2 regions of the Bradyrhizobium sp. SZCCHNR1093 genome follow, and region 1 is predicted to be linked to the other one. Evidence: riboswitches for the same ligand, from Rfam matches in the RefSeq annotation. Region 1 holds a riboswitch; the other holds the start of a gene.
The links. A riboswitch is a leader RNA that binds a small molecule or an ion and turns the genes downstream of it on or off. The one in region 1 is predicted to bind S-adenosylmethionine.

Region 1 (5,837 bases):
TGAAGACTCTGTCGGCGAGCTACCCGCCTCTCTCGTTCCGCCACCTAGCTAGTCCACCAGCGCCGCGTGGCCTGGCACGTCTCCAGGGCCCGCTGATAGCCGGCACGGGCGCGCAGCCGCGTCATGTAGGCTTGCACACGATCATCGAACACGACACCGACGTTCTTCCGCGCCATTTCGAGCGCGTAGCCCACGGAAATGTCCGCTGCGGTGAACGCGTCGCCAGCCATGTAGGGCGCGTGCGCCAGTTGCCGCGTCACTAGGCTCAACCGGGTCGTGAACACGTTCATCGCCTGACGCGCGCTCCAGTTGTTGCGCTCGCTTTCAGGCGCAAGGTGCCGGGCTCCCGAAACGAAATAAAGCGAGGCTGCGAGGCCGGCCTCACCGAGGTGGAGAAACTGCTGATAGGCAGGAAAAGCAACATCATGTGCCGCGGGCGCCAGCGCTGTCGGCCCATACCGCCCCAGGATGTACTCCATGATCGCAACGGACTCGACCATCGTAACATCGCCATCGCGGATCGCCGGAATGAATCCGGCGGGATTGATCGCCAGGAACTCGGCGTCGTTCTCGACCCCGGCCAGGAGGTCCACGTCCCGAAGCCGGTATGGGAGTTCCATCTCTTCCAGCAGCCATACGACACGGAAGCCTCTGCCCTCTCCGAACACCGTGATCATCGTTCGCAACCTCCTCCGTTGTCCGCTCCCAGGACGGCCCTCCGTTCGTCAGCCCGACATACGGCCGGAGATTTTCTCAGCGGCTCCTCGAACTCCGGCTTGGCGCAGCACATCGTGATCAGACTCGAAGATGAAAAGACGCACTAAAGATGTCGGCGGCTAGCCCATCCCAAACCGTCCAAACAGGTGGGAGCACAGCCCGCTCTCAGGTCTGAAGCAGAAGCAGGCGACCAAGGCCCTCAATGGCTGCATTTGACCCATTGCGATCATCGCGGACTGCGGGCAAGGAAGGTTGCAGTGAACGAGGCGATGCTCGGACGCCTATCCGCGCGGTAGGGGAAATGAGATGGCGCAAGAAATTATTGCGGCAGCGGGCAATACGGAAGTCCCAGCGTATCTCACGCTTGTTGAACTCGGATATTCGGTCGACCGCCTCGATAAGGGCAGTGAAGAGCACTGGATCGCGAAGAAAGGGACGCTTGAGCTTGTTGCCGATGGCCCGCTAGAACTTCTCGGCCTCTGTCTCTTGAGAAGCGAACGTGGAGCACGCTGGCAGGCAGCCGATAGCGAGATCGACGGGTTCTTGAAACGATTTTACCCGTTGGATAGATGACCGGGATCGCCATCATGTCGTTTAGCGATGTCCGCTTATGTGAAGGGTTTCGGATGCCGGCCGCATGATTGACGGCGCGGCATATTCGGGCGGCCGGCGTCCGAAACCCTCCAAGGGAGGAAACCGCGCATGTTGAGCGGGGTGGCGCGGCAAGCGCTATGGGGATTTGAGCAATCTAAAAGCAGACTTGATCATCTATTCCTTGTCGGCACATCGCCCTCGACCATCATTTCGTCAGCCATCTCTCGAAGTACAAATTGATCGGGTTGGAAACGTAAGCGCCATACGCTGGGCACGGAACGAACCCCTTCGCCCGATAGAGCCTCTGGGCATCGGGAAGAAATTCCGTGGTTTCCAGCCGCAGAACCGGCAGCTTGGCGGTCAGGGCCGCTTCCACGACGCGCGTCAAGAGCCTGCTGCCTATTCCAGTTGCACGAACCTCGGTGACGACATACATGCGCTTCACCTCCCCGGTACCATCCGCGAACACCTGCAGCCCCGCACAGCCAACGGCTTGTCCGGCAATCCGCGCGATAAACATTTGCGTGTCGTCGTGCGCTAGCCGATCAATTGGAGAGCCGTGATTCCTTTCCACCCCGCAGACCTTGTTTAAGAAATCGTCCAGCGCGGTTACGAGGTTAATCAGGTCCTGGGACCTTGCATCGGCCGGCTCAATTTCGATTCTATCGACAGTCATTCTCGTCCCCTTCTTCGAAGAGAGGAGCGCATGACGCCGTGGTGGCTTGTCCCGTTTAGTTGCCGGACCGGCCACATCTTCTTCCGAAGGAAGAAAGCCACCTTGCTCGGGGAGCAGGTTGGCGCTGGGCGTCGGCCCAACTCTTGATGTTGGAGTTGACGATAGCTGGCACTATCGAGCTTGGCAAGCACGCCCCAGTTTGAGGAACAACGCGCGGCCGCTCCTGGCCCAACGCGGACCTTTTCAGCCGACGCTGGCGACGTACGGGACGGGCGCTTCGCGCAACTGCGCCATACCGGCAATTTTTGGTTGTGAATTATCTTCGCGTGTGATGGAATCCGCTTATGAACGCGAGAATTCCTTCGCTGGCCGGTCTGTTCGTACTGCTACTGGCTTCGGCGTCTTTCTCATATGCGCAAACGGAAAGTGTCGGCGCTCAGGCAAGCGCTCGCGAAGCGTGGAAAAAGAAGATTGTAATACTATTAGTGAGCAAGAGAACGTTTCCGCCAGGGGCGGCCGGTCAAAGTGGCACGGCCAAGGTCAAGTTTGTCATTGATCGGCAGGGGAAACTGATTTCCAGAGAACTGGTGGAAAGCGCCGGCTCCGAGTTACTCGATACGGCGGCCCTAAGTATGATTGAGCGAGCGGAACCATTTCCGGAGCCGCCCGCAGAGATGAGCGACGATAGCTTCACCTTTACGGTACCCATCAACTTTGCCAACAGGAAGCAGTTGCCTTGGGCAGGCGGACAATGGCCTGCTGAGTGGGTCGACGAGCAGAAGAAGATTGACACAAAAATTCACGGCATCTGTCGTGGCTGCTAAGGCGTGAGTGAAACTCACGCGCAACAACATTGAAGCTGCGCCATCCTGTAGCGCTCGATGCAATCCATAAGCCTCGCGTGAAGAGACAGGAGCGGCGGCATCTTCCTCGGCAGCAAACCCGGGCTGAATGGCACGTAGTAAACTCAGCTCGCGGGAACGATCGCGCGATCGGTCAGCCAGCCCAGCCCGTCCATCGTCGTCGTCCGCGGCTTGTACTCGCAGCCGATCCAGCCGCGATAGCCGATCGCATCCAGATGCCGGAACAGGAAGGCGTAGTTGATCTCGCCGGTGCCGGGCTCGTGGCGGCCAGGATTGTCGGCGAGCTGGATGTGAGCGATGCGGGCGAGATGCTTCTGCACGGTGCGCGCCAGATCGCCCTCCATGATCTGCATGTGGTAGATGTCGTACTGGACGAACAGATTGTCGGACTCGACCTCGGAGATCAGCTGCAGCGCCTGGGCGGTGCGGTTGAGGACAAAGCCGGGAATGTCGAGTGTGTTGATCGGCTCAATCAAGAGCTTGATCCCCTGCGCTTTCAGCGCGGTTGCCGCGAAGCGCAGGTTGCGGACCAGCACCTGGTTGAGCTCGCGCGGGTCGGCATCATCAGGCGCTATCCCGACGAGGCAGTTGACCTGGCGGCAGTCGAGCGCCCGCGCGTATTCGATGGCGCGACGAACGCCGTCGCGGAATTCGTCGACGCGATCCGGCAGGATCGCGATGCCGCGCTCGCCCGCGGCCCAATTGCCGGCGGGCAGATTGTGCAGCACCTGCGTCAGCCCGTGGCGCGCCAGCTGCTCGCGCAGCTCCGCCTTGTCGAAATCATACGGGAACAGATACTCGACGCCGCTGAAGCCAGCCGCCTTGGCGGCGGCAAAGCGGTCGACGAACGGAAGCTCGTTGAAGAGCATCGTGAGATTCGCAGCAAAGCGCGGCATGTCATGGTCCTCGAATTGGTCCTCGAATGAGAACGGTCGCTGCGATCAGGCCGGCTGCAAGGTGCGCGGCGGCTCGGCCGGGGTGTCGTCGACCGGCAGGTCGAGCACCTCCTCGAATTCGACGACGTTGTCGATCTCGGTCCCCATCGCAATGTTGGTGACACGTTCGAGCACGAACTCGACCACGACAGGCACCTGGTACTCCGCCATCCATTCGCGCGCGATCGCAAACGCCGCCTGCGCCTTGTCGGGATCGGTCACGCGGATGGCCTTGCAGCCGAGACCTTCGGCGACGGCTATGTGATCGACGCCGTAGCCGCCGACCTCGGGCGCATTGATGTTCTCGAACGACAGCTGGACCTGATAGTCCATCGAGAAGCCGCGCTGCGCCTGCCGGATCAGGCCGAGATAGGCGTTGTTCACGACGACATGAATGTAAGGCAGGTTGAACTGGGCGCCGACCGCGAGCTCCTCGATCAGGAACTGGAAATCATAGTCGCCCGACAGCGCGACGATCTCACGCTTCGGATCCGCGACGCGCACGCCGAGCGCGGCCGGCAAGGTCCAGCCGAGCGGCCCCGCCTGCCCCGCATTGATCCAGTTGCGCGGGCGGTGGACGCTGAGGAACTGGGCGCCGCCGATCTGCGACAGGCCGATGACGCTGATGTAGCAGGTGTCGCGGCCGAACGCCTTGTTCATCTCGTGATAGACGCGCTGCGGCTTGATCGGCACCTGGTCGAAATCGCTGCGCCGGAGCATGCTGCGCTTGCGGTCCTGGCACGCCGCGGGCCAGGCCTGCCGCTCGCGCAATTTGCCCGCCTTGCGCCATTCGCGCGCGACGCTGAGGAACATCTCCAGCGCCGCCTTCGCATCCGAGACGATGCCGAGGTCGGGGTTGAACACGCGGCCGATCTGGGTCGGCTCGATGTCGACATGCACGAAGCTGCGCCCTTTCGTGTAGGTCTCGATCGATCCGGTGTGCCGGTTGGCCCAGCGATTGCCGATGCCGAGGACGAAATCGGACTCCAGGAAATTGGCATTGCCGTAGCGATGGCTGGTCTGCAGGCCGACCATGCCGGCCATCAGCGCGTGATCGTCGGGAATGGCGCCCCACCCCATCAGGGTCGGCACGACCGGCACGTTGACGGTCTCGGCGAACGCGACCAGCAGATCGCTGGCATCGGCATTGATGACGCCGCCGCCGGCGACGATCAACGGGCGCTCGGCGGCGTTGAGCATCTCGAGCGCCTTTTCGATCTGCTTGCGGGTTGCGGCGGGCTTGTAGACCGGCAGCGGCGCATAGGTCTCGTCGTCGAACTCGATCTCGGCGAGCTGCACGTCGAGCGGCAGGTCGATCAGCACCGGCCCCGGCCGGCCCGAGCGCATGATGTGGAAGGCCTGGCTGAACACGCGCGGCACGAGCCCTGGCTCGCGCACCGTCACCGCCCATTTGGTCACGGGCTTGGCGATCTGCTCGATGTCGACGGCCTGGAAATCCTCCTTGTAGAGTCGCGCGCGCGGCGCCTGCCCGGTGATGCAGAGGATCGGGATCGAATCCGCAATCGCCGCATAGAGCCCGGTGATCATGTCGGTGCCGGCCGGCCCCGAGGTGCCAATGCACACGCCGATATTGCCGGCCTTGGCGCGGGTGTAGCCCTCGGCCATGTGCGAGGCGCCCTCGACGTGGCGGGCGAGAATGTGGCGGATCGAGCCGCGCCGCTGCAGCGCGGAATAGAGCGGGTTGATTGCAGCTCCGGGAACGCCGAAGGCGCAGGTGACGCCTTCCTTCTCCAAGATACGCACCGCAGCATCGATCGCCCGCATCTTCGCCATCTCGCGCCTCCCTCTGGTTGATGCGCGAGCTTCGCTGCTGGCAGCTACGATCTCAATTCACTCGTCGATTTTTCCCACGATGCGGCACGCTCGGCAAAACACCGGCGGCCTCAGTTAGTTAGGACAGAAGTCAGCTGACATGTCCTAACAGGATGAGGCCTCGCGCACGCTATTCGAACAGCGGCGCGAGCTCCATCTGCGGCACCAGCACGAGGCCCTTGTCGGTGATACGAATTTCCGGAATGACCGATAGCGGAA
Region 2 (5,837 bases), on a different contig from region 1:
CGCGCGGCGCATGTCGCGCATCATCAACTCGCCGATCACGCTCGGGCTCTGCGTCGCCTATCTGGTCGCGGCCTTCTGTGTGACCCTGACCTGGTACATTCCGCAGCTCGGCCATCTGATGCCGCGCCGAATCGAGCAGTGGATGTATCCGATCGACAAGACCGACCTTGACGTGTTGCGTTTCGCGCATTTTCTCGCACTCGCAGCACTCACCGTGCACTATTTGCGCAAGGATTGGCCGCTCTTGAAGTCGCCGTGGCTGCGTCCGCTGATTGTCTGTGGGCAACACTCGCTCGAGATCTTCTGTCTCGGCGTGTTTCTGGCGTTTGCGGGCCACTTCGTCCTTGCCGAAGTGTCCGGCGGCGCCATGATGCACGCGGTGATCAGCCTTTGCGGCATCCTCATCATGTGGGGGGTGGCGTCGTTGATTTCGTGGTACAAGCGTGAGGCCGATAAGGGCGCGACGCGAAAAGGTGCGCGCAGCAACGCCGATCTGGCGGGAGGGGGCTGATGAAGTCCGTCTCGTGGTTAAGGTTTGGTATCGCAGTGCTGGCTGTTTCGCTGGCGGCCTCTGCGCGCGCGGAAGAGGCGCCGCAGAACTGCGAGGTGCCGGCCTACCTGCTGACCACCGAGAGCCCGCTCCCGAAGGTTGCAGACGCCGTCAAGAACGGCCGCACGCTGGATATTCTCGTCGTCGGAAGCAGGTCATCCTCCATTGTCAGCACGTCCGACGCCAATGCCTACCCCGCCCGTCTGCAGGCTGCGTTGAAGGACAAGCTGCCAACCGTCGCCGTCAATCTCAGCATCGAGCTGCAGCCCAAGAAGACGGCCGAGGAGGTCGCGGGCAATCTCGTTAAACTGGTGGAAGGAAAAAGGCCTAATTTGGTCATCTGGCAGACCGGCACGGTCGACGCCATGCGGTCGATCGATCCTGATGAGTTCCGGCAGGCGGTCGACGACGGTGTGGCGACGCTGCAGAAAGCGGGAGCTGACGTCGTCTTGATGAACCTGCAATACAGTCCGCGGACGGAGACATTGATCTCCGTGCCGCCCTATGTCGACAACATGCGTGTGGTGGCGCAGCACCGGGACATTCCGCTGTTCGATCGGTTTGCCATCATGCGGCAATGGAACGAGCAGGGCGATTTCGACCTGTTCAATCCGACGCACGGAGTCGAGCTGGCCAAGCAGGTTCATGACTGCCTCGGCCGGGCGCTGTCGAAGTTCATCATCGACGCGGCGCATATCGGGCCGGCGCAGCAGAACTAGGGTTATGTCGTTCATGACGTCGAATGAGTGTCACCGCGTCTCCGGGACATGGGAGAAGCTTTCGGCCGTTGCGGTCATTGCCATTGCCATCGCCCTCGCGCTGAGCCCGCAGAAGCTACGGGCGCAGAGCGCAGCGCCGGCTGCGCCCGCCGCGCTTTCCGATGTGGAGAGCTCCGATCCAAAGGCTCCGCTGATCAGCGGGCTGCGACCGAGCATCGGTCACGTCACGGTGGCGCAGGCGAGCGATCAGGTGCCCGGGCCGATCGCCGTGGCGCGCCCGGCGGCCACGACCTCGCCGCCTGCGGCGACGACCGCGCCGGCCATGACGGATGCACAGCCGCCGGCTGCAGCCGGGCAGGCCGTCGCGGCGACGCCGCCGTCGCGCAGCATCACCGAGCGGGCGATCGACAAGGTCAAGCAGGTCGCGAAGTCGGCCACCGACATCTTCAACCGCGTGCCGTGCCTGACGCCGAAGGGCGTCGCCAAGAAGAATTTCATTTCGCTGCCGCACGTCGCCAACAAGCTCGCCTCCGGCCTGCCGGTCGTCATCGTCGCCTTCGGCTCGTCGTCGACGCAGGGCTATGGCGCGAGCGCGCCGGACTACACCTATCCGAATCGGCTTGCCGCGCAGCTGCGCCGGCAATATCCGATGGTCGACATCAGCGTCATCAATGCCGGCGTCGGCGGCGAGGATGCGCCGGAGATGATGAAGCGGCTGGAGACGTCGGTGATCGACCGGCATCCGGATCTCGTGATCTGGCAGGTCGGCACCAATGCCGTACTGCGCGATCTCGATCCCGCCGAGACCGCCAAGCTGGTCGATGACGGCGTCGCCAAGATCCAGGCGGCGGCCTCCGATGTCGTGCTGGTCGACCTGCAATATTCCCCGCGCGTCAACGAGCGCTCGGAGAACGCCAGCCGCATGAACAAGCTGCTCGGGCGTATCGCCGAGCTGCATCACGCCGGCATCTTCCCGCGCTTCGAGGTGATGCGCGACTGGCACGAGCGGCAGGCGATCCCGATCAACGAGTTCGTGATCTCGGACGGTCTGCACATGAGCGATTGGGGCTATGCCTGCTTCGCCCAGCTGCTCGGCGACGACATCATCCGTTCGGTCGGCCAGGTCAAGCTCGGCATCAACACGCCGGCCAACGTGCTGACCTATCGGCCGATGTGAGAGTGGCGAGTAGGGAATAGCGAGTAGCGAATAGGATGCAATCGGTACGCCCTATTCGCCATTCTCTATGCGGCCATTCGCTACGCGGCCCTCAGGGCCGCATCCAGATCCTCGATCAGGTCGTCGGCATGCTCGAGCCCGGCGGAGAAGCGGATGAAGCCCTCGCTGATGCCGAGCTCGGCGCGTGCCTCCGGCGTCAGCCGCTGATGCGTCGTCGTCGCCGGATGCGTGACCAGCGTCTTGGCGTCGCCGAGATTGTTGGAGATGCGCGCGAGCTTCAAGCCGTTGAGCGTACGGAAGGCGCTGGTCTTGCCGCCCTTCACCTCGAAGCCGACCAGCGTCGAGCCGGCGCGCATCTGCTTGCGCACGGTCGCCGCCTGCGGATGGTCCTCGCGGCCGGGATAGATCAGCCGCGAGATCTTCGGATGCGCCGCGAGAAAGTCGGCCACCTTCGCCGCCGTCTCGGTCTGCGCGCGCACGCGCACCGCCAAGGTCTCCAGGCCCTTGAGCAGGACCCAGGCGTTGAACGGCGAGATCGACGGACCGGTCTGGCGCATGAAATTGTGGATGTGCTCGGCGATGAACGCCTCCGACGACAGGATCACGCCGCCGAGGCAGCGGCCCTGGCCATCGATGTGCTTGGTCGCGGAATACACCACGACGTCGGCGCCGAGCGCGAGCGGGCTCTGCCAGATCGGGGTCGCGAACACGTTGTCGACGATCAGTCGCGCGCCACGGGCGTGCGCGATCTCGGCGATCGCGGGAATGTCCATCACGTCGAGCGTCGGATTGGTCGGGCTCTCCAGGAAGCACGACTTGGTGTTCGGCCTGACCGCCTTCTGCCATTGGTCGAGGTCGAGCCCATCGACCAGGGTCGATTCGATGCCGTAGCGCGGCAAGAGATCTTCGACGACGTAGCGGCACGAGCCGAACAGCGCCTTGGCGGCGACGACGTGATCGCCGGCACGGAGGGGAGCGAGGATTGCCGTGGTGACTGCGGCCATGCCGGTTGCGGCCGAGCGGCAGGCCTCGGCGCCCTCGAGCTCGATCATGCGGCGCTCGAACATTGCCGTGGTCGGGTTGGAGAAGCGCGAATAGATGAAGCCGGGATCCTCGCCCTTGAAGCGCGCCTCGCACTCCTCGGCGGTGGCGTAGACGAAGCCTTGCGTCAGATAGAGCGCCTCGGCGGTCTCGCCGAATTCGGAACGCAAGGTGCCGGAATGCACCAGACGGGTTTCAGGACGATAGCGGGCGAACGACGCCGGGGCCTTCGCGGGGGACTTCGACATGTGACCTCCATCGTGACCACCGCCTCCAGCGATGGGCACAAAAAAACCGGCCTGGGAAAACTCCTCACGGCCGGGATCACAATCGTCCCCGGCCTGTTTAGCGACTTATTTAACGTGGCTGCAAGCCGGCCGGCTCAAATCACCACGGGATAAGTCGTGCTCATAGTCGCAACCGGCCTTTCCGTCAAGCCAGCCATCGGATAACCGGTAAAAAGACCCTATATAGGCTCGATAAGCCGCCGTTCCGGCGCCTGCAAAGGATCAGGTCTTGCCGTTTTCGCTCAGCCCCGACGCCCACGGCATCCTCCCCGATCGCATGATCGTGGCGATGGCGGAGGCTGGCCTGATCATCCCCGCATACGATTTTGTCGAAAGCCAGATCCAGCCGGCGAGCCTGGACCTGCGGCTCGGCGACATCGCCTATCGCGTGCGGGCAAGCTTTCTGCCCGGGCCGGGCGCGACGGTCGCCGAGCGCATCGACGAGTTGAAGCTGCACGAATTCGCGCTCGCCGACGGCGCAGTGCTGGAGACCAACTGCGTCTACATCGTGCCGCTCTTGGAGAGTCTCGCGCTGCCGAAGGACATCGTCGCGGCCGCCAATCCGAAGAGCTCGACCGGGCGGCTCGACGTGTTCACCCGCGTGATCGCCGACGGCACGCGACGGTTCGACATGATCGGCGCGGGCTATCACGGCCCGCTCTACGCCGAGATCAGCCCGAAGACGTTTCCCGTTTTGCTGCGCGAAGGCTCGCGCCTGTCCCAGGTCCGCTTCCGCTACCGCGACGCGGTTCTATCGGAGGACGAACTGATCGCGCTGCATCAGGCCGAGCGGCTCGTGGATCGCGATGATGCGGATCTCGTCGGCGGCGTCGCTCTTTCCGTCGACCTGTCCGGCAGCAATGCCAACGGCTATGTGGGCTATCGCGCCAAGCGCCATACCGGCGTCGTCGACGTCGACCGCCGCGCCGGCTATGCCGTGGAGGAGTTCTGGGAGCCGATCAAGGCGCGACCCGACGGCAGCCTCATTCTCGATCCCGGCGAGTTCTACATCCTGGCTTCGAAGGAGGCCGTGCAGGTGCCGCCGGACTACGCCGCCGAGATGGTGCCGTTCGATCCGCTCGTGGGCGAATTCCGTGTCCATTATGCCGGCTTCTTCGATCCCGGCTTCGGCTATGCCGGCGCCGGCGGGCAGGGCTCGCGCGCGGTGCTCGAGGTGCGCTCGCGCGAGGTGCCGTTCATCCTCGAGCATGGCCAGATCGTCGGCCGCCTCGTCTATGAGAAGATGCTGGCCCGGCCGAACGCGATGTATGGCAGCCGCATCGGCTCCAACTACCAGGCCCAGGGCCTGAAGCTCTCCAAGCACTTCCGCCTCTAGGCCCGGCTGCGCGCTGACCGCGCACCCGCAATGCGCCCGCTGCACGGGGCGCGGCCCGGCGGTGTGCTAGGAGGAACGACAAAGGTCCCGCCAGATGGCGCGGCCAAACGGGGAGCGAGCATGTCCGAGATCGGCTTGGCCGACAGTCCGGTCGGCGAGGGGCGTACGTTGCCGCCCATCGCGAAGCCGGTTCGGAATGCGCTCGTCGACGGCCCCATTCTGCGCACCCTGCTGTCGCTGGCCTGGCCCAACATCATCGCGAACACGGCAGGCACCTGCGTCGTCATCGCCGAGACCTCCTATATCGGCCGGCTCGGTATCGAGGCGTTGGCGGCGATGGCACTGGTGTTCCCGCTGGTGATCCTGACCATGACGATGTCCGGCGGCGCCATGGGCGGCGGCGTGGCCTCGGCGATCGCGCGGGCGCTCGGCGCCGGCGACACCGAACGGGCCTCGACCCTCGCCACGCACGCGCTGCTGATCGCGCTATTGTTCGGCGCGACCTTCATGATCGGCATGCTGGTGTTCGGACCTGCCTTGCTGGAGGTGCTCGGCGGCCGCGGCGCGGTGCTGAGCCATGCCACGGCCTATCTGCAGATCTTCTTCGGCGGCGCCATCCTGCCCTGGCTGATGAACTCGATGGCCGGCATCCTGCGCGGCACCGGCAACATGAAGCTGCCGTCGTTCATGATCCTTAGCTCGGCCGTGCTGCAGATCGTGCTCGGCG

Region 2: it holds a riboswitch for S-adenosylmethionine, as region 1 does, so the genes downstream of both, QX070_RS05630 (O-succinylhomoserine sulfhydrylase) here and QX070_RS24855 (GNAT family N-acetyltransferase) in region 1, are expected to answer to the same signal.

What each region holds. Positions count from the first base shown of each region.
Region 1 covers NZ_JAUHJJ010000009.1:64,309-70,145, forward strand. Annotated here, with positions in the region: gene QX070_RS24845 (glutathione S-transferase family protein) at 45-677, opposite strand; gene QX070_RS24850 (hypothetical protein) at 1,024-1,290, shown strand; gene QX070_RS24855 (GNAT family N-acetyltransferase) at 1,517-1,987, opposite strand; SAM-I-IV-variant riboswitch at 2,033-2,142, opposite strand; gene QX070_RS24860 (energy transducer TonB) at 2,332-2,811, shown strand; gene hyi (hydroxypyruvate isomerase) at 2,955-3,746, opposite strand; gene gcl (glyoxylate carboligase) at 3,792-5,579, opposite strand; gene QX070_RS24875 (adenine deaminase) at 5,749-5,837, opposite strand, start outside.
Region 2 covers NZ_JAUHJJ010000002.1:1,960-7,796, forward strand. Annotated here, with positions in the region: gene QX070_RS05615 (OpgC domain-containing protein) at 1-511, shown strand, start outside; gene QX070_RS05620 (SGNH/GDSL hydrolase family protein) at 511-1,269, shown strand; gene QX070_RS05625 (SGNH/GDSL hydrolase family protein) at 1,283-2,446, shown strand; gene QX070_RS05630 (O-succinylhomoserine sulfhydrylase) at 2,527-3,735, opposite strand; SAM riboswitch at 3,812-3,891, opposite strand; gene QX070_RS05635 (2'-deoxycytidine 5'-triphosphate deaminase) at 4,004-5,110, shown strand; gene QX070_RS05640 (MATE family efflux transporter) at 5,231-5,837, shown strand, end outside.